One region of the Rhizobium sp. P28RR-XV genome, then DNA from elsewhere that is predicted to be linked to it. Evidence: predicted binding sites of a transcription regulator. Region 1 holds the regulator's gene; each other region holds the start of a gene.
The links. The regulator PhoB, encoded in region 1, activates phosphate uptake and scavenging genes when phosphate is short. The targets are predictions, from matches to a motif close to TGTCATNNANCTGTCAT.

Region 1 (4,194 bases):
CTCCGCCTGCGGAATGGCCGCCTTGACGCCGAGCATCAGGCCTTCGCCGCGAACATCCTCGATGATATCGGGAAAACGGTCCTTCAGCGAGGCGAGACCCTGGCGGAAGACCAGCGCGATATCGCGGACATGCTGCAGGAAACCTTCAGCGAGCACGATATCGAGCACGGCATTGCCGACCGCCATGGCAAGCGGATTGCCGCCATAGGTCGAGCCATGCGTACCCGCCTTCATGCCCGAGGCGGCTTCCGCCGTCGCAAGACAGGCACCGAGCGGGAAGCCGCCACCGATACCCTTGGCAACGGCCATGATGTCAGGCTTGATCCCGGCCCATTCATGGGCGAAGAGCTTGCCCGTGCGGCCGACGCCGCATTGCACTTCATCAAGAACCAGCAGCAGGCCGTGCTCGTCGCAGATCTCGCGCAGGCCGCGCAGGAATTCGTTGGTCGCGGGACGAATACCGCCCTCGCCCTGCACCGGCTCGATCAGGATCGCGGCCGTCGCATCGGTGATGGCGGCGCGAACGGCATCGAGATCGCCGAACGGCACCTGATCGAAACCCGGCGCCTTCGGGCCGAAGCCTTCGATGTATTTCTCCTGGCCGCCGGCGGCGATCGTCGCGATGGTACGCCCGTGGAAGGCGCCTTCGAAGGTGATGATGTGGAACTTTTCAGGATGCCCCTTGGCGAATTGATAGCGCCGCGCCGTCTTGATGGCGCATTCCAGCGCCTCTGCACCCGAATTGGTGAAGAAGACCTTGTCGGCGAAGGTAACGTCCGTCAGCCGCTTCGACAGCTTTTCCTGCCCGGGCACTTCATAGAGGTTGGACAGGTGCCAGACCTTGTCGGCCTGCGCCTTCAGCTCGGCGACCAGATGAGGATGGGCATGACCGAGCGAATTGACTGCCACGCCGGCTGCGAAATCGAGGTAGCGCTCGCCGTTTTCGGTAACCAGCCAGACGCCCTCGCCTCGCTCGAACCGCAGCGGAGCACGCAGATAGGTATCGTAAAGCGGCGCGGTCTCTGCCATGGCATATCTCCTCGATCACAACCCTAAGGACCAATCGCTTCCACTTGATGAAACGGGTCCGAAAAAATCAAAAGCCGCCTTGCGGCGGCCTGGCCACTATTGATGTTTTGCACCGCGATGTCAACAAAACTGGCGTTTAGCAGGTGCGAGAAAGCGCTGTCGGCCAAAAGGGATGCGTTCGGCACTGCCTATTGCAGAAATGCCACGCCGGGGCAGCAAGTTGGGGAAAACCTCGAAATCGATTCCTCAAGATTCCCGCGACTCTTGTCACGGAGTCAGCCTCACACTAGGTTAAAAATCAATTGCTAGACTGCATGCGGCGGAACTAGTCACCACAATTTTAGAGCGTTTCGCGCCTCGATCCCATGCGAGGCAATGGTGAGGGATTCTGCCATCGGAAACGCGACAGCGGAGACAGGGCATGAATTGGACAGACGAACGCGTCGAGAAGCTGAAAAAGCTATGGTCCGAAGGGTTGAGCGCCAGCCAGATTGCGGCGCAGCTTGGCGGCGTGAGCCGTAATGCCGTCATCGGCAAGGTGCATCGCCTGAACCTTCCTGGCCGAGCGAAGGCGGGCGGCACGGCGGCTGCGGCACGCACGCCGAAGCGCAGCAGCGCGGCACCGCGCGCGCCGAATTACGCGTCTCGTGTCGCAACCCGCACGGTTACCCGCCAGCAGGGCGCAACCATGCTCAAGGAAGAGGTCGAGATCGATGCCGTCAACGAGATCCGGTATCGTCCGGCTGCCAACGTCGTCGTTCCGATCTCCCGGCGTCTCGGCCTGACCGAGCTTACGGAACGCACCTGCAAGTGGCCCGTCGGCGACCCGCTGAAGGACGATTTCCACTTCTGCGGCAACGAGAGCCCGGATGCATCGCCCTATTGCGGCTACCACCAGCGCCTGGCCTACCAGCCGGTGCATGAGCGGCGCCGGCCGGCTCAACCGCGCGGCTGATATGTCCCCAAAGCTGAGATAAAAGAAACGGGCCATTGAGGCCCGTTTTCTATTTCCGCCGCTATGTCGATGCCTGACCGGGTATCGCCGCTCAGGCTTCCATGGAGTAGCCCGCGCCGCGAACGGTACGGATGACATCCTGCATATTGGAGAAGTTGAGCGCCTTGCGCAGGCGACCGACATGCACGTCGACGGTGCGTTCGTCGACATAGATATCATGCCCCCATACGCCGTCCAGCAGCTGCGAGCGCGAGAAGACGCGGCCCGGCGAGGACATCAGGAATTCCAGCAGGCGGAACTCCGTCGGCCCCAACCGCACTTCGCGGCTTTTGCGATGAACGCGATGGGTTTCGCGGTCCAGCTCGATATCCCCGCAACGCAGCACCGTGGAGAGAACCTCCGGACGGGCACGCCGCAGCATCGCCTTGACACGGGCCATCAGCTCCGGCGTCGAGAACGGCTTGACGACGTAATCGTCCGCGCCGGTGGAAAGCCCGCGCACGCGCTCGCTCTCCTCCCCTCGGGCCGTCAGCATGATGATCGGCAGGCGCTCCGTCTCCGGCCGCATACGCAGCCGGCGGCAGAGTTCGATGCCGGACACGCCGGGGAGCATCCAGTCGAGGATCAGGAGATCGGGAATGCGCTCCTGGAGACGCAGCTCGGCCTCATCGCCTCTGAGGATCGTGTCGACCTCGAAGCCTTCGGCCTCGAGATTGTAGCGCAGCAGAACGCTTAGCGCTTCCTCGTCTTCTACAACAGCAACTCTCGGAACCATGCGCCTTTGGTCTCCCTTTTCGCTTCCAGATTATTCCGTCACCGCGCCGACGGTATTGGCGGTATCATCCTTCGGGCGCTCGCCTTCTGGCTGGGCGCCGGTCGCCATGTAATAGATCGTCTCGGCGATGTTGGTGGCATGGTCGCCGATGCGCTCGATGTTCTTGGCGCAGAAGAGAAGATGCGTGCAGGTGGTGATGTTGCGCGGATCTTCCATCATGTAGGTCAGCATCTCGCGGAAGAGCGAGGTGTACATGGCGTCGATTTCCTCGTCGCGCTCGCGGATCGACACAGCCTTGTCGGGCGAACGGGTGGCATAAACGTCCAGAACTTCCTTCAGCTGGCTGAGCGCCAGTTCGGAGAGATGCTCGATGCCGCGGGCGAGACGGCGCGGAACGCCGCCCTGAACGGCGATGACACGCTTTGCGGTGTTCTTGCCGAGGTCGCCGACGCGCTCCAGATCGGAAGCGATGCGGATCGAGCCCATGATCTCGCGCAGGTCGGCAGCCATAGGCTGGCGACGGGCGATGGTGACGATGGCCTTGTCGCCGACTTCGCGCTCGGCATGATCGAGGATGACGTCGTCGGAGATGACCTTCTGCGCAAGAGCAGTGTCGCTTTGGACCAGTGCGCGGACGCTGTCGCTGACCATCTGCTCGGCCAGGCCGCCCATTTCCGCAATGCGGCGCGTCAGGAACTTCAGGTCTTCGTCGTAAGCAGAGAGAATGTGAGTGGAGACCATTTTTCTATCCTCAAGGTGAACTGTGTGAAAGGGTCCGAGCGCCTGATATCATCAACCAAAACGGCCCATGATGTAATCCTGCGTGCGGTAATCGTCGGGATTGGTGAACATTTTATCGGTATCGTTCTCCTCAACCAGATGGCCGAGATGGAACATTGCGGTGCGCTGCGAAACGCGGGCTGCCTGCTGCATGGAATGCGTCACGATGACGATCGTGAAGTTTTCCCGCAGCTCGTGAATGAGATCCTCGACCTTTGCCGTTGCGATCGGATCGAGCGCCGAGCACGGCTCGTCCATGAGGATGACTTCCGGACTGACGGCAACGGCGCGTGCGATGCACAGGCGCTGCTGCTGACCGCCCGAAAGGCTCGTGCCGGCATCGTGGAGCCTGTCCTTGACCTCGCCCCACAGGCCCGCCTTCTGCAGGCTGGTCTCGACGATATGGTCGAGATCGGCCTTGGAACGGTGCAGGCCATGGATGCGCGGCCCGTAGGCGACGTTTTCATAGATCGACTTGGGAAACGGGTTGGGCTTCTGGAAGACCATGCCGACGCGCGCGCGCAATTCCACGACATCGATGCTGTTGTCGTAGACATCCTGATCGTCGAGCGTGATCTTGCCCGTCACCCGGCACGTCTCGATCGTGTCGTTCATGCGATTGAGGCAGCGCAGGAAGGTGGACTTGCCGCAGCCG
Region 2 (4,194 bases), on a different contig from region 1:
CTCGGCCTTGAGATTGACTTCGTAGTCCTTCGCCGCCTCGAAGCGGTCGCGTTCGGTCTGGCGGTTCTGCGACATCATGATGATCGGCGCCTGGATGGCGGCGAGCATCGAGAGGACAAGGTTCAGGAAGATGAAGGGGTAGGGGTCGAAGGCGCGCGTGGTGAGAAGAATGGTGTTGACGACGCACCAGAACACCAGGAACACCAGAAAGGTGATGATAAAAGACCAGGAGCCGCCGACACGGGCGATACCGTCCGCCAGACGTTGCCCCGTGGAGGCTTTCGCCGAGAGGGCCGCGTTGATATCGGTGGATATGATTTTTCGTTCATGCGCCTTCTTGAGAACGCGCTTTTCTATATCGCCGAGCTCGTCGGCGGTCTTGTCGAAATGCAGATGAACGAAATTGGGCAGATTATACATGGGAAGGCTCCGGCATCCTGGGTGGCGTTGAACGCAACTATTCGATCAACGGGCAAAAATGCAACGTTGAAAGAGCTTCAATCTCGATCACGCGTGGAACTGTTGCGTGTGCCGTCTGATGACGGACGTCGAAACACCGTCGCCCAAGGTTGGGCAATGACAGCGTGTCGCGGTTTCGGCGGCCCATGACAATGAAAATTAATTCTCTGATGCGGCAGGATAGGCCTTAACTGCTCTCCTGGCTGACCAGTTGCGCATGCGATGGGAAGAAGCGTTCCAACCCCTGCTGCCGGCCAAACATCATATCGAACTGCAGATAGCGATAATCGCGGACGATCGGATCGATTTCCTGCTCCTTGCGCGCCCAATCCGGGAAAGCCTGATTGTCGCGTGTTGCCAGCTGGTAGCGGTCAACAATGCTGTATTTCTTCTGCACGCGGCCGAGAAAGCCGGTGTAGAAGGGATGCTCGTAACCTGCTGTTTTCAAAACCTGATACGGGAGCTGCGACGGGCTGATGGTGCCGATGTCCTTGCGGACGCCCTTCTTGCTCGACCAGACGATCAGCGGCGTCTGGTGTTCCTTCTTCATGACATCGAGCGGGGCTTTCCGGGACGCCACCTGCTGCGACATGTAGCCGGTGTTCAGATAAACATTGCCGAGAGGCGGCAAATGATCGCCCCAGAGTACGATGATGGTTTCGCGGTCGCGTCTTTCGGCCCAGTCCATCAGCATCTTCAGGCTGCCATCGGCTTCGCGCACGCCCTGCGCATAGGTGGCGAGCGTTTCGCGGTCGTCTTCGCTCAGATTGCCGCCGATATGGACGGTGTTCTCAGCGTAGCGGTTGGCCTCGTAGGGGCCATGTCCCTGCAGGGTGACGGCGAAAAAGAAGAATGGGCGTTCGGCCGCGTCCCCCTCGCGCATGATCTCCTTCATGAGGGAATCGTCGGCCGCGAACATGCCGCGCTTGTCCATGGTCGGCAGGGTTTCCTCGGTATGGAACTCCTCGAAGCCGAAGGCGCGGTAGACCTCGCTGCGGTTCCAGAACCAGCCGCTGAAGGGGTGAAGCGCGCGAGCCGTATAGCCTTCGCCGCGAAAGAAGGTAGCAAGCGACGGCAGCGGGCGACGCACATATTGCTGATAGGGAATGCTGCCATAGGGAAGGAAGGCGTTGGAAAAGCCGGTCAACGCTTCGAATTCAACATTGGCGGTCATGCCGCCAAATTCAGGGGAGAAGACATTTCCCGATTGTCTGGCGCGGATCGTCGGCATCGGATCGGGCGTGAAGGCGACGTTGGAAAGCCGGGTCGGATCCCAGAGGGATTCGCTCATCAGCATGATGACGTCGGGCTTTTCGCGCGGGCCGGAGAGATAGCCGTAGTTCCGCGCCGGTATGGCATCGATAGCGTTGGGTCCGTAACCGGCCGGTGACTTGACGTCGGCCATCGGCAGGTTGAGCGCGAAAGCGATGACGAAGCCATTATAATTGTAGTTTTCGTTCTGATCCCAGACGATCGGAATGATGCCCAGTTTTTCCCGGATGAAGGAATATTGCGTCGGGTCCATTTGCGAGACAAAAAGCGTCGTGAGCGGCAAGCAGACCGAAAGCCGGCCCAGGCGCTCCCGCCGCGAAAGTGCGGCGGCGTGTTTCCAGACATAGCGCCCAAGCAAAGCGGTGGCAGCCAGGCCGGTGACGATACCGATGGCGAGTCCGACAGCAGTCCAGGGACGATCGCGCACCATGACCGGCATCAGCTCGATGATTTGCCTGGCAAACAGAAAATCGGAGGGATAGAGCGGATCGGACAGATAGTTCTGTTTCTGGCTGGAGATGAAGGCGGGAACGAGCAGCAGCGGCGCGACGACCAAAACCGACGAATGTGCACGCCCGACAAGAGCATCGATGATCAGCATCGCCAGCATGACGACGCCGATCGTGGCGAGGCCAGGGCGGGACGGCGACATGAGATAGGGCCAGACCGGAGCAAGCTCGCCGCGTGCGATCCATTCGACCGTCACGACGATGGACAAGGAGAAAAGTGAGGTCAGCAGGAGGCTCAGAAGCAGGCGAAGAGCAGCCGACTTCTGTCTCGCTGCGCCGATCTTCTGGAAAAGGGCAAGCCTGCCCGCGAGCGCGGACTCGATGACCAGTGCGACCAATGCCGTCTCCAAATGCTACAAAGTATTCGTATAATTGTCATGTTTCTGTCATGAACGACGGATGAACCGCAAGGCAGGCTTAGTATTTTTCCGTGTAGAAACACTGCCTATGCGCGTCGTGCGATCTTTGATGCGTGCGGGTGGCGGAAGTCGGTTGCGGAAGGAAGATGCCATCGCTAAATGTATGGCATGACAGAGCAAAGCCCGATCACCCACACCATCCGCATCGCCGTCGCGCAGCTCAATCCGACGGTCGGTGACGTCTCAGGCAATCTCGCCAAGGCGCGTGAAGCGCGCGCCGAGGCGGCGCGTGAAGGCGCGCAGATCGTCCTACTGACGGAACTGTTCATTTCCGGCTATCCGCCGGAAGATCTCGTGCTGAAGCCGGCCTTCATTCGCGCCTGCTGGAAAGCGGTGGAGAGCCTGGCAGCCGATACCGCCGATGGCGGCCCCGGCGTGATCATCGGTTTTCCCCGGCAGAACGAGACCGGCCGCTATAATTCGATTGCCGTGCTTGATGGCGGCAAGGTGATTGCGGTCCGTGACAAGGTGGACCTGCCGAACTATGGCGAGTTCGATGAAAAGCGCGTCTTTGACCAGGGCGCGATGCCCGGCCCGGTCAATTTCCGCGGCGTGCGGCTGGGCATCCCGATTTGCGAGGATATCTGGGGCGAGCTCGGCGTCTGCGAGACGCTGGCCGAAAGCGGTGCGGAAATCCTCCTGTCGCCGAACGGTTCGCCCTATTATCGCGGCAAAGTCGATGTTCGCCATCAGGTAGTGCTGAAGCAGGTCATCGAGACCGGCCTGCCGATGATCTATGCAGCCCAGCTTGGCGGTCAGGACGAGCTGGTTTTCGATGGCGCCAGCTTCGGCTTCAATGCCGACAGGACGCTGGCCTTCCAGATGAGCCAGTTCGAAACCGCGCTGGCGGTGACGACCTGGAAGAAGAATGGCGACGGCTGGCATTGCGCCGAAGGTCCGAAGGCGCATATTCCGGAAGGCGAGGAGGCCGATTACCGCGCCTGCCTGCTGGGCTTCCGCGACTATGTCAACAAGAACGGCTTCAAGTCGGTCGTGCTCGGCCTCTCCGGCGGCATCGACTCGGCGATCTGTGCCGCGATTGCCGTCGATGCCCTGGGCGAAGAGCGTGTGCGCACGGTCATGCTGCCCTATCGCTATACGTCGCAGGATTCGTTGAAGGACGCGGCCGATTGCGCCAAGGCGCTCGGATGCCGCTACGATATCGTGCCGATCGAAGATCCGGTGACGGGCTTCACCTCTGCCTTGTCCGATCTCTTCGAAGGCACCGAAAGCGGCATCACCGAGGAAAACCTGCAGAGCCGCGCCCGCGGCACCATTCTGATGGCGATCTCCAACAAGTTCGGCTCGATGGTGGTGACGACGGGCAACAAGTCGGAGATGTCGGTTGGTTACGCCACGCTCTATGGCGACATGAACGGTGGCTTCAACCCGATCAAGGATCTCTACAAGATGCAGGTCTATGCGCTGTCGCGCTGGCGCAATCTGCATGTGCCGCCGGGCGCGCTCGGTCCCTCGGGCGAGGTGATCCCTTACAATATCATCGACAAGGCGCCTTCCGCCGAGCTGAGGCCAAA
Region 3 (4,194 bases), on a different contig from region 1:
ATGCTGGCTGTCGTCGACGAGCAGCACCGTTTCGGCGTCCACCAGCGCCTGCGCCTAACTGCGAAGGGCATCTCGCCGCATATGCTCGTCATGACCGCGACGCCCATCCCGCGAACGCTGGTGCTTGCCGCCTTTGGCGATATGGACGTATCCAAGCTCACCGAGAAGCCGGCGGGCCGCAAGCCGATCCAGACGATCACGATCCCGAACGAGCGAACCGGCGATATCGTCGCTCGGCTGAAAAGTGCGCTCTCTGAGGGTAAAAAAGCCTATTGGATATGTCCACTTGTGGAGGAATCCGAAGAATCCGATTTAATGTCGGTCGAGGAGCGCCATGACACGTTGACCAAGGCGCTCGGTCCCGGCATCGGCCTTATCCATGGCCGGATGAGCGGTCCGGAAAAGGATGCCGTCATGATGGCCTTCAAGAGCGGCGAGATCCGTCTACTGGTCGCAACGACGGTCGTCGAAGTGGGTGTCGACGTGCCGGACGCGACGATCATGGTCATCGAACATGCCGAGCGTTTCGGCCTAGCGCAGCTGCATCAGCTGCGCGGACGGGTCGGACGCGGCGACGAGGCCTCCACCTGTATTCTTCTATACAAGGGGCCGCTTGGCGAAGCTGGCCATGCGCGGTTGTCGATCATGCGCGACACCGAAGATGGTTTCCGCATTGCCGAGGAGGATTTAAAGCTGCGGGGCGAAGGCGAACTTCTCGGTACGCGTCAATCCGGCACGCCCGGCTTCCGCATTGCCAGCCTCGAAGCGCACGCCGATCTTCTGGAAATCGCCCGCAAGGATGCCGCCTATCTCATCGAGCGCGATCCGGAGCTGACGGGCGAGCGCGGCATGGCCGTGCGCACCCTGCTCTATCTCTTCCGCCGCGACGAGGCGATCCGGTTCCTGCGGGCGGGATGAGCAGATGGACGCATTTGTTGCGTCCATCCCTTTCTGACAACTTTACTTGGCAGCAAGGCCGGGAATTGTGACCTGGAACACTTGGAACATGGTGTCGACATCGCCTCCGCCGTCACCCTTGTAGGCAGCGCCGACCTGATAGCCGTCCTGGGTCAGGAAGTCGTTGTCGTTGGCAACGAAGAGGAAGTAATCGTCCGGCAGCTTTGGATCCTGAACGCTTGCGAGCGACATCGCCTCCCACTTTTCCGAGAGATTGTTGCGGTCGTTCGGCGCGCCATTATGAAGGCCGAAGCGCGCGAGATCGGCGCTGTCGTTAATGTCGATGAACTGGCTGACCGTTGCCGGCTTTACCGAAGCGTCAAGAACGCCCTTGGGCGCGACCGACTTGTCGGCATCGAACTTACCGGCAATATCGGTAGCAGTGGAGACATCGACAGCGACGATGCTGCGGTAGAGCGACTTGTCGCCTTTCACGCCGTAACCGTTGTTGCTGTCACGCGCCAGCATCAGGAAGGTCTGCGGCGAGAGCGCATAGATTTCGCTCTGGGCGGCGACGGCCGTCTTGCCCTTGTCATTCGTGAAGACCGGCAGCGGCACGACATATTCGTGAACCAGCTTCAGATTTGCCGGATCGGCGGCATCATAGACCAGCGCGCGGGTGTTCTGTCGCGTGGAGCTGGAATCGCCGCCATCCTGGCGCGTTGCGGACTGCAGCACCGCGATCAGGAACTTGCCATCCGGCGTTAGCGACATGCCTTCCAGGCCCTGGTTATTCTGGCGGCCGCTGGTCGGGTCCTTCGGATCCGGAGCGGATTCGCCGGGACCGGGGTTATTGGAGGCGAAATTGACGGCGCCATTGCGCATCGGCAGCAGCGCAGCCGGCGGAGGGGTGGCGGACATCATGCGGCCATCGGCGGCGAAGCGGTAGATATAGGGGCCATACTCGTCGCTGATGAACATGGTGCCGTCAGGCAGACGGGCAATGGCTTCGGTGTCGAGCGAGATCTTGCCGTTCGGCGCCTGGGGCAGCAGCGGCATGCTGCCTTCCGCTTGGCGGGTACCATTGGTCGGATCGAGGCCAGTGGTGTCGGCGCCCTTGTCGTCCTTGAGAAGCTGGGTGTCGGCAAGCTTGGCGTCGACGCCCGACTGCTCCTTGCCGGCCGGCGGCGCCGCGCCGGACGCGACCGGGCTCAGAGTAACGTCGATCGTGTTCAGACGCGGGCGATAGTCGGTCGTGCCGACGGCATTGTAGCCGCGGTCCGGTAGCAGCCAGAGCGAACCCTTGTAGGTGCCGTCGGCGTTGCGAACCCAGCTCTTGGTGTCGATCGACATGCCCGAACCGGAACCGAAGGTCTCGCCGAACTTGTCGCGCAGGTTGGCCGGGATGCGACCGACCGCCACGCGTCCCTTGTTGACGAGCGTCACGCCCTGGACCGCGACGGAATTATCCGCGAGCGCGGCGACCGGCGCGGAGAAAACGAATGTGGCTAGTACGGCCGACAGCAGCGGCAGGCTCTTCGAACGCATATATCTCAAAACAGTATCCTCCGATGAAAATCCGCGTGGAGACAACGGCATCCATCTCCGGCCCGCTTTCAGGCCGCGTAGAAAACGACAGCCCGACACCGAAACTCCGAGCATTCGCTGATGAGATACATTCGATTGCCTGTCCCCAAGGACGATCTAAGGCGTCAATATGATAGGGACATGACAGTTCGCGCGATACGCGAAGCCAGCCGACCAGCGACAGGAACGAGAGTGCTTCTAGGTGAGCGACTTTATCGGAACGGGCCTGGGCAGCCCCTTCGCCGCGACCAGTTCTTCCTTGTATTCGGGCGAAACCAGGCCACCGGAAATTAGAAGCTTGGCGCCATCCTCCGGGCTCATGTCGAGCACCGTGATCTTTTCGCGCGGAACGAAAACCAGAAAGCCGGCCGTAGGCACGGGTGTCGGCGGCAGGAAGACCGCTACCATGTCCTGGCCCATGGCATTGAATTTCGAGGCGATTTCGCCCTTGGCATCCGTCGATATGAACACCATGGACCAGAGGCCGGGGCTCGGATATTCGATGAGGCCCACCTTCTTGAACGACGTGCCCTGCTCTTTCAGCACGGTTTCGAAGATCTGCTTGACGCTCTTATAGATCGTCCGCACCAGTGGCACGCGATTGACGATCGACTCGCCGAAACGGACGATGCTCTGGCCGATCAGGTTCTTGGCGAGAAAACCGACGAGCGTAATGAAGATCATCGCGATGATCAGGCCAGTGCCGGGAACGGCAAAATTCAGATAGCTCTCGGGGTCGTAGCGCGCGGGAATATAGGGGCGGACCCAGCTATCGGCCCAATGCACGACGGACCAGGTCAGCCAGAGCGTGATGGCAATCGGAGCGCATATGATCAGACCGGCCAGGAAATTGTTTCTGATCCGCGTGGTCACAGACATTTTGATGAGCTTTTCAGTCATTCGCCGCTCGAAAACTCCGTTCGGTCGCCTCCCGCTGACCGGCAAATCCTCCCCCACCGTCTCCTTCGGAAAGACTGCCAGAAATTGGGGCGGCATACAACCAGCCAGTCACGCCGCAGCGCCGAACGGACACCCTGCTCACGATGACGTGACTGCGAAAAGAGGCCGGCGGAAAAGCCTATTCCACCGTCACCGATTTGGCGAGGTTGCGCGGCTGATCGACGTCCGTGCCCATGAAGACGGCGGTGTGATAGGCGAGCAGCTGAATCGGCAGCGAGAAGATGATCGGCGCGATGATCTCGTCGACGACAGGCAAGGCAATGGTCGCCATCGTCGGCAGCGTCGATGCGGCCGCACCCGCCTCGTCGGTGATGAAGATGATTCGGCCGCCGCGTGCCGCCACTTCCTGCATGTTGGAAACCGTCTTGTCGAAGAAGCGGTCATGCGGCGCGATGACGATGACAGGCATGTTCTCGTCGATCAGGGCGATCGGCCCGTGTTTCAGCTCGCCGGCCGCATAACCCTCGGCATGGATGTAGGAGATTTCCTTCAGCTTCAGCGCACCTTCCATGGCGAGCGGGAAGCTGGTGCCGCGACCGAGATAGAGCACATCCTTGAACTTCGAAATCTCTCGCGCCAGGCTTTCCATCTGCGGCTGGATGATATTCAGGACATTGGCCATGATACGCGGCATCTCGACGAGATGGCGCACCATTTCCTGTTCATCCGTAGCGCTGACGGTACCGCGCGCGACACCCGCTCCGATCGCCAGCGATGCGAGAACGGCAAGCTGGCAGGTGAAGGCCTTCG
Region 4 (4,194 bases), on a different contig from region 1:
CCGTGACGGACGATCCGCTCGCCGCCTTCCTCCATGCCGAAGGCGTCATCGATTTCACGACGCCGGCAACGAGCGTCACCTTTGCCGATCTCGCCGCGCAGGCGCGCATCGTCCATATCATCGGCACGACCGGCTGCTCGGACGAGGACGAGGCCAAGTTCAAGGCCGCCGCGCGCCATGCGCGCGTCGTCAAATCGGGCAATATGGGCCTCGGCATCAATCTCCTGAGCGTGCTTGTCGAGCAGGCAGCCCGGGCGCTACCCTCGAACGACTGGGATATCGAGGTGCTGGAAATGCATCATCGCCATAAGGTCGATGCGCCCTCGGGCACGGCACTGCTGCTCGGCCAGGCGGCAGCGAAGGGCCGCGGCATCGATCTCAACGACAACTCCGTGCGCGTGCGCGATGGTCATACGGGCGCGCGTCCCGCGGGTACGATCGGCTTTGCGACCTTGCGCGGCGGCGGCGTGGTCGGCGATCACTCGGTCATCTTCGCCAGCGAAAGCGAGCGGCTGACCTTGTCGCACAGTGCTGGCGACCGCTCTCTCTTCGCACGGGGCGCGCTGCAGGCGGCGCTCTGGGCGCGCGACAAGAAACCCGGCTTCTATTCCATGCTCGATGTTCTCGGGCTCTCCACACGTTGATGCGATCCAGGAGCGGGTCGGCACGGAATTGCCGATCCGCTCCAGCCTTTTATTGTCTCGCAATTCCCGACGGAAAACCGCTACGCACCTTTCCTGGAATTGCTCTATCAAGGAGAAATTTTATGAGCGGCACTCTCGTTCTCGTTCGCCATGGGCAGAGCGACTGGAATTTGAAGAATCTCTTTACCGGCTGGAAGGATCCCGATCTGACCGCGCTTGGCATCGAAGAAGCGAAGACCGGCGGCAAGGCGCTGGCCGACTACGGCATCAAATACGACGTCGCCTTCACCTCAGATCTCACCCGCGCCCAGCACACGCTCAAGATCATCCTCGATGAAATCGGCCAGCAGGGCCTCGAAACCATTAGGGATCAGGCGCTGAACGAGCGCGATTACGGTGATCTCTCCGGGCTCAACAAGGACGACGCCCGCGCCAAGTGGGGCGAGGAGCAGGTTCATGTCTGGCGCCGTTCCTATGACGTTCCGCCGCCCGGCGGCGAGAGCCTGCGCGATACCGGTGCCCGCGTCTGGCCCTATTACCTGACGGAAATCCTGCCGCGCGTGCTCGCCGGCCAGAACGTTCTCGTCGCCGCCCACGGCAATTCGCTACGCTCGCTCGTCATGGTTCTCGATCGCCTGAGCAAGGCACAGATCCTGGAGCTCAACCTCGCGACCGGCGTGCCGATGGTCTACAAGCTCAAGGCCGATTCCACCGTCGCCTCCAAGGAAGTCCTCGGCGATATGTCCGGCGCACATTGAGCCCAAGCATTCGGGTCTGATGGCCCCTCACCCTAGCCCTCTCCCCGTTTTGACGGGGAGAACGACCTCTTCCGTTGCAAGCTCTCGATTCTCATGAGGTTCAGAGGCGACGGAGGTGCGTCTTTTCCCTTCTCCCCGCCTGCGGGGAGCGGTGGCCGACAGGCCGGATGAGGGGCCAAGCCCCGCCTTTAATTCTCGATCGTGAAACGCACCCTGTCAGCGGCGAAGCGGGAGATTGAATATTGCACCGGCACATTATCGAGATCCGAGTTCAGCGCCTGGGTGATCAGGACGATGGCACCCGGGGATAATTGCAGATCTGCGAGATCGCTTTCGTCGGCATGCGTCGCGGTGATTTCGGTGATGACGCGCACGTAATCCGGTACGCCAAGCTCCCGAAACGCCTTGGTGATCGATCCCGTCGTCCGATAGATCTCGGCGATCGCGCCGAAGCGATCGGCGGGAAACCAGCTGGTGGCGCGCGATACCGGGCGATGATCCGCCTGCCCGAGCGTCTCCAGCCGCACGAGGGGAGCGCCGATTTTGATCTTGAGCTGCCGGGCCAATTCCGCGCTCGCCGCCTCCTCGCCCGTGGCAAGCGGGACGCTGCGGGTCTCTCGCACCTGATCGCCAATCCCTTGCGAAAACCGCGTCCGCTTCGAAATCGGAAAGCTCAGGCGTTCCTTGCGCTCGATCAGCGTGCCGCGCCCCTGCACCGCCCGCACGATCCCCTCCTGCGCCAGTGCCGCGAGTGCGCTTCGGATCGTATGCCGGTTGACGCCGAACTGCAGCGCCAGCGCCGTTTCCGGCGGCACCATGCCCGTCTCGTCGAAATCCCCGTGATTGATGGAGACGCGAATCCGGTCGGCGATCTGCCGCCAGAGCGCCACGCCCGTCTGCCTCTGTATCTTCTGCCCTGCCATTTCGCCCACTCGCCCTGTCACACGCTTGTCACGACTCGCTAATAGATATAAGACTATCTTGTATGGTTGTCTATATCAATAGACATTTAAAGGAAGGCGCGATGAATTCAGCACAAAGGCAGGAAGCGGCCGCACAGGAGCGTCGGGAACGCAAGCGTGTCGCCGATCTTCTGGCGCAGGCCGAGCGCGACGAGCTAGAGGCTGCCTGGGAAGCATTGCCGAGCAAGCCGGCGGCACAGCCGGTGCGCGGACCGGAAACGGGGCTTGTCATGGTGCGCGGCCGCATCGGTGGCGGCGGCTCCCCTTTCAACCTCGGCGAAGTCACGGTGACGCGCGCCACCGTCCGGCTGGCATCGGGCACCATCGGTCATTCGCATGCCCTCGGTACCGATCGGGAAAAGGCCAGGCTTTCGGCCATATTCGACGCACTCTGGCAGCAATCGGCCACGAGGGATTTCGTCGAGAAGGCAATCCTGGAGCCCGTCGCCGAGCGCATCGCGGATTATGATCGCAAGCGCGCCGAAGAGACGGCCGCGACCCGCGTCGATTTCTTCACCATGGTTCGCGGAGAAGACTGATGAGCCTGTTCAACACCCCGACCTTCGGCAACGAGGCCCTGACCGGCGGCTTCAGCGACCCGGTCTTCGACGCGCAGAGCGTCTTCAAGATGACGATGGACGCCATGGCGCGTCCGGGAACACTGCAAACCGTCACGGCCGACATCGCGCCGCCGGCGCCGCTCGGTATCGCCGCTGGCGCAATCGGACTCACACTTTGCGACCATGACACGCCGGTCTGGCTTTCCACCAGCCTTGCAAGATCGAGCCTGCCGGAATGGCTCTCCTTCCACACGGGCGCGCCCGTCATCTCGGAACGGCTGGAGGCGCATTTTGCCTTTGTCGAAGCCGGCATGGCGCTTTCCTCCTTCAGCCAGTTCGGCATCGGTACCCAGGAATATCCCGATCGTTCGACGACCATCGTGCTTGAGATCGAAAACCTCGAAGGCGGCAAGGCGCTGGCGCTTTCCGGCCCGGGCATCAAGGATGTGACCATGATCGCTCCGATCGGGCTGCCGGATGCGCTGCTGCGCATCTGGAACGACAATCGCGCGCTCTTCCCGCGCGGCGTCGATCTCGTTCTGACAGCGGGCCGGCAATTCCTCTGCCTGCCGCGCACCACCAAGATCACCGCGACGGAGATGTGACATATGTATGTTGCCGTAAAGGGCGGTGAAACCGCCATCGCCAATGCCCACCGGCTGCTGGCCGACCGTCGCCGCGGCGACCGTTCGCTGCCGGCTGTCGGCATCGAACAGATCGTCGCGCAGCTCGCGCTTGCCGTCGACCGTGTCATGGCTGAGGCCTCGCTCTATGACCGCACGCTGGCCGCACTCGCCGTGCGCCAGGCGCGCGGCGACATGATCGAAGCGATTTTCCTGCTCAGAGCCTACCGCACGACGCTGCCGCGCTTCGGCTATTCCCAGCCGCTCGACACTTCAGCGATGAAGATCGAACGCCGTATCTCCGCGACCTACAAGGACCTGCCCGGCGGCCAGCTTCTCGGCCCGACCTTCGACTATACGCATCGTCTGCTCGACCCAAGCCTTCTGACCGACGAGGCGGTGGACGAGCCGATGCAACGACCTGCTGAGGACGGCCGCGTCATGCGAGTTTCGGAAATCCTCAGCCAGGAAGGACTGATCGAGGGCGACGGCACCATGCCTGTCGATCACGAGATCGGCGACCTGACGCGCGCACCGATGGAATTCCCGATGACCCGAGACCTTCGCCTGCAGGCGCTCGCCCGCGGCGACGAAGGCTTTCTGCTGGCACTCGGCTATTCGACCCAGCGCGGCTACGGCCGCAACCA

Region 2: the regulator PhoB is predicted to act here: its motif matches at 2,614-2,630, upstream of HGP12_RS01325 (LTA synthase family protein).
Region 3: the regulator PhoB is predicted to act here: its motif matches at 2,615-2,631, upstream of HGP12_RS02555 (esterase-like activity of phytase family protein).
Region 4: the regulator PhoB is predicted to act here: its motif matches at 2,341-2,357, upstream of phnF (phosphonate metabolism transcriptional regulator PhnF).

The regions. Positions count from the first base shown of each region.
Region 1 is NZ_JABAIG010000011.1:7,228-11,421, forward strand. Features, by position in the region: gene HGP12_RS22915 (aspartate aminotransferase family protein) at 1-1,029, opposite strand, end outside; gene HGP12_RS22920 (GcrA family cell cycle regulator) at 1,451-1,984, shown strand; gene phoB (phosphate regulon transcriptional regulator PhoB) at 2,076-2,759, opposite strand; gene phoU (phosphate signaling complex protein PhoU) at 2,790-3,500, opposite strand; gene pstB (phosphate ABC transporter ATP-binding protein PstB) at 3,552-4,194, opposite strand, start outside.
Region 2 is NZ_JABAIG010000001.1:269,470-273,663, forward strand. Features, by position in the region: gene HGP12_RS01320 (DUF1003 domain-containing protein) at 1-420, opposite strand, end outside; gene HGP12_RS01325 (LTA synthase family protein) at 647-2,578, opposite strand; gene HGP12_RS01330 (NAD+ synthase) at 2,768-4,194, shown strand, end outside.
Region 3 is NZ_JABAIG010000001.1:527,992-532,185, forward strand. Features, by position in the region: gene recG (ATP-dependent DNA helicase RecG) at 1-918, shown strand, start outside; gene HGP12_RS02555 (esterase-like activity of phytase family protein) at 961-2,445, opposite strand; gene HGP12_RS02560 (DUF502 domain-containing protein) at 2,683-3,384, opposite strand; gene glmS (glutamine--fructose-6-phosphate transaminase (isomerizing)) at 3,563-4,194, opposite strand, start outside.
Region 4 is NZ_JABAIG010000022.1:51,421-55,614, reverse strand. Features, by position in the region: gene dapB (4-hydroxy-tetrahydrodipicolinate reductase) at 1-644, shown strand, start outside; gene HGP12_RS31230 (2,3-bisphosphoglycerate-dependent phosphoglycerate mutase) at 767-1,402, shown strand; gene phnF (phosphonate metabolism transcriptional regulator PhnF) at 1,591-2,325, opposite strand; gene phnG (phosphonate C-P lyase system protein PhnG) at 2,427-2,903, shown strand; gene phnH (phosphonate C-P lyase system protein PhnH) at 2,903-3,529, shown strand; gene HGP12_RS31210 (carbon-phosphorus lyase complex subunit PhnI) at 3,533-4,194, shown strand, end outside.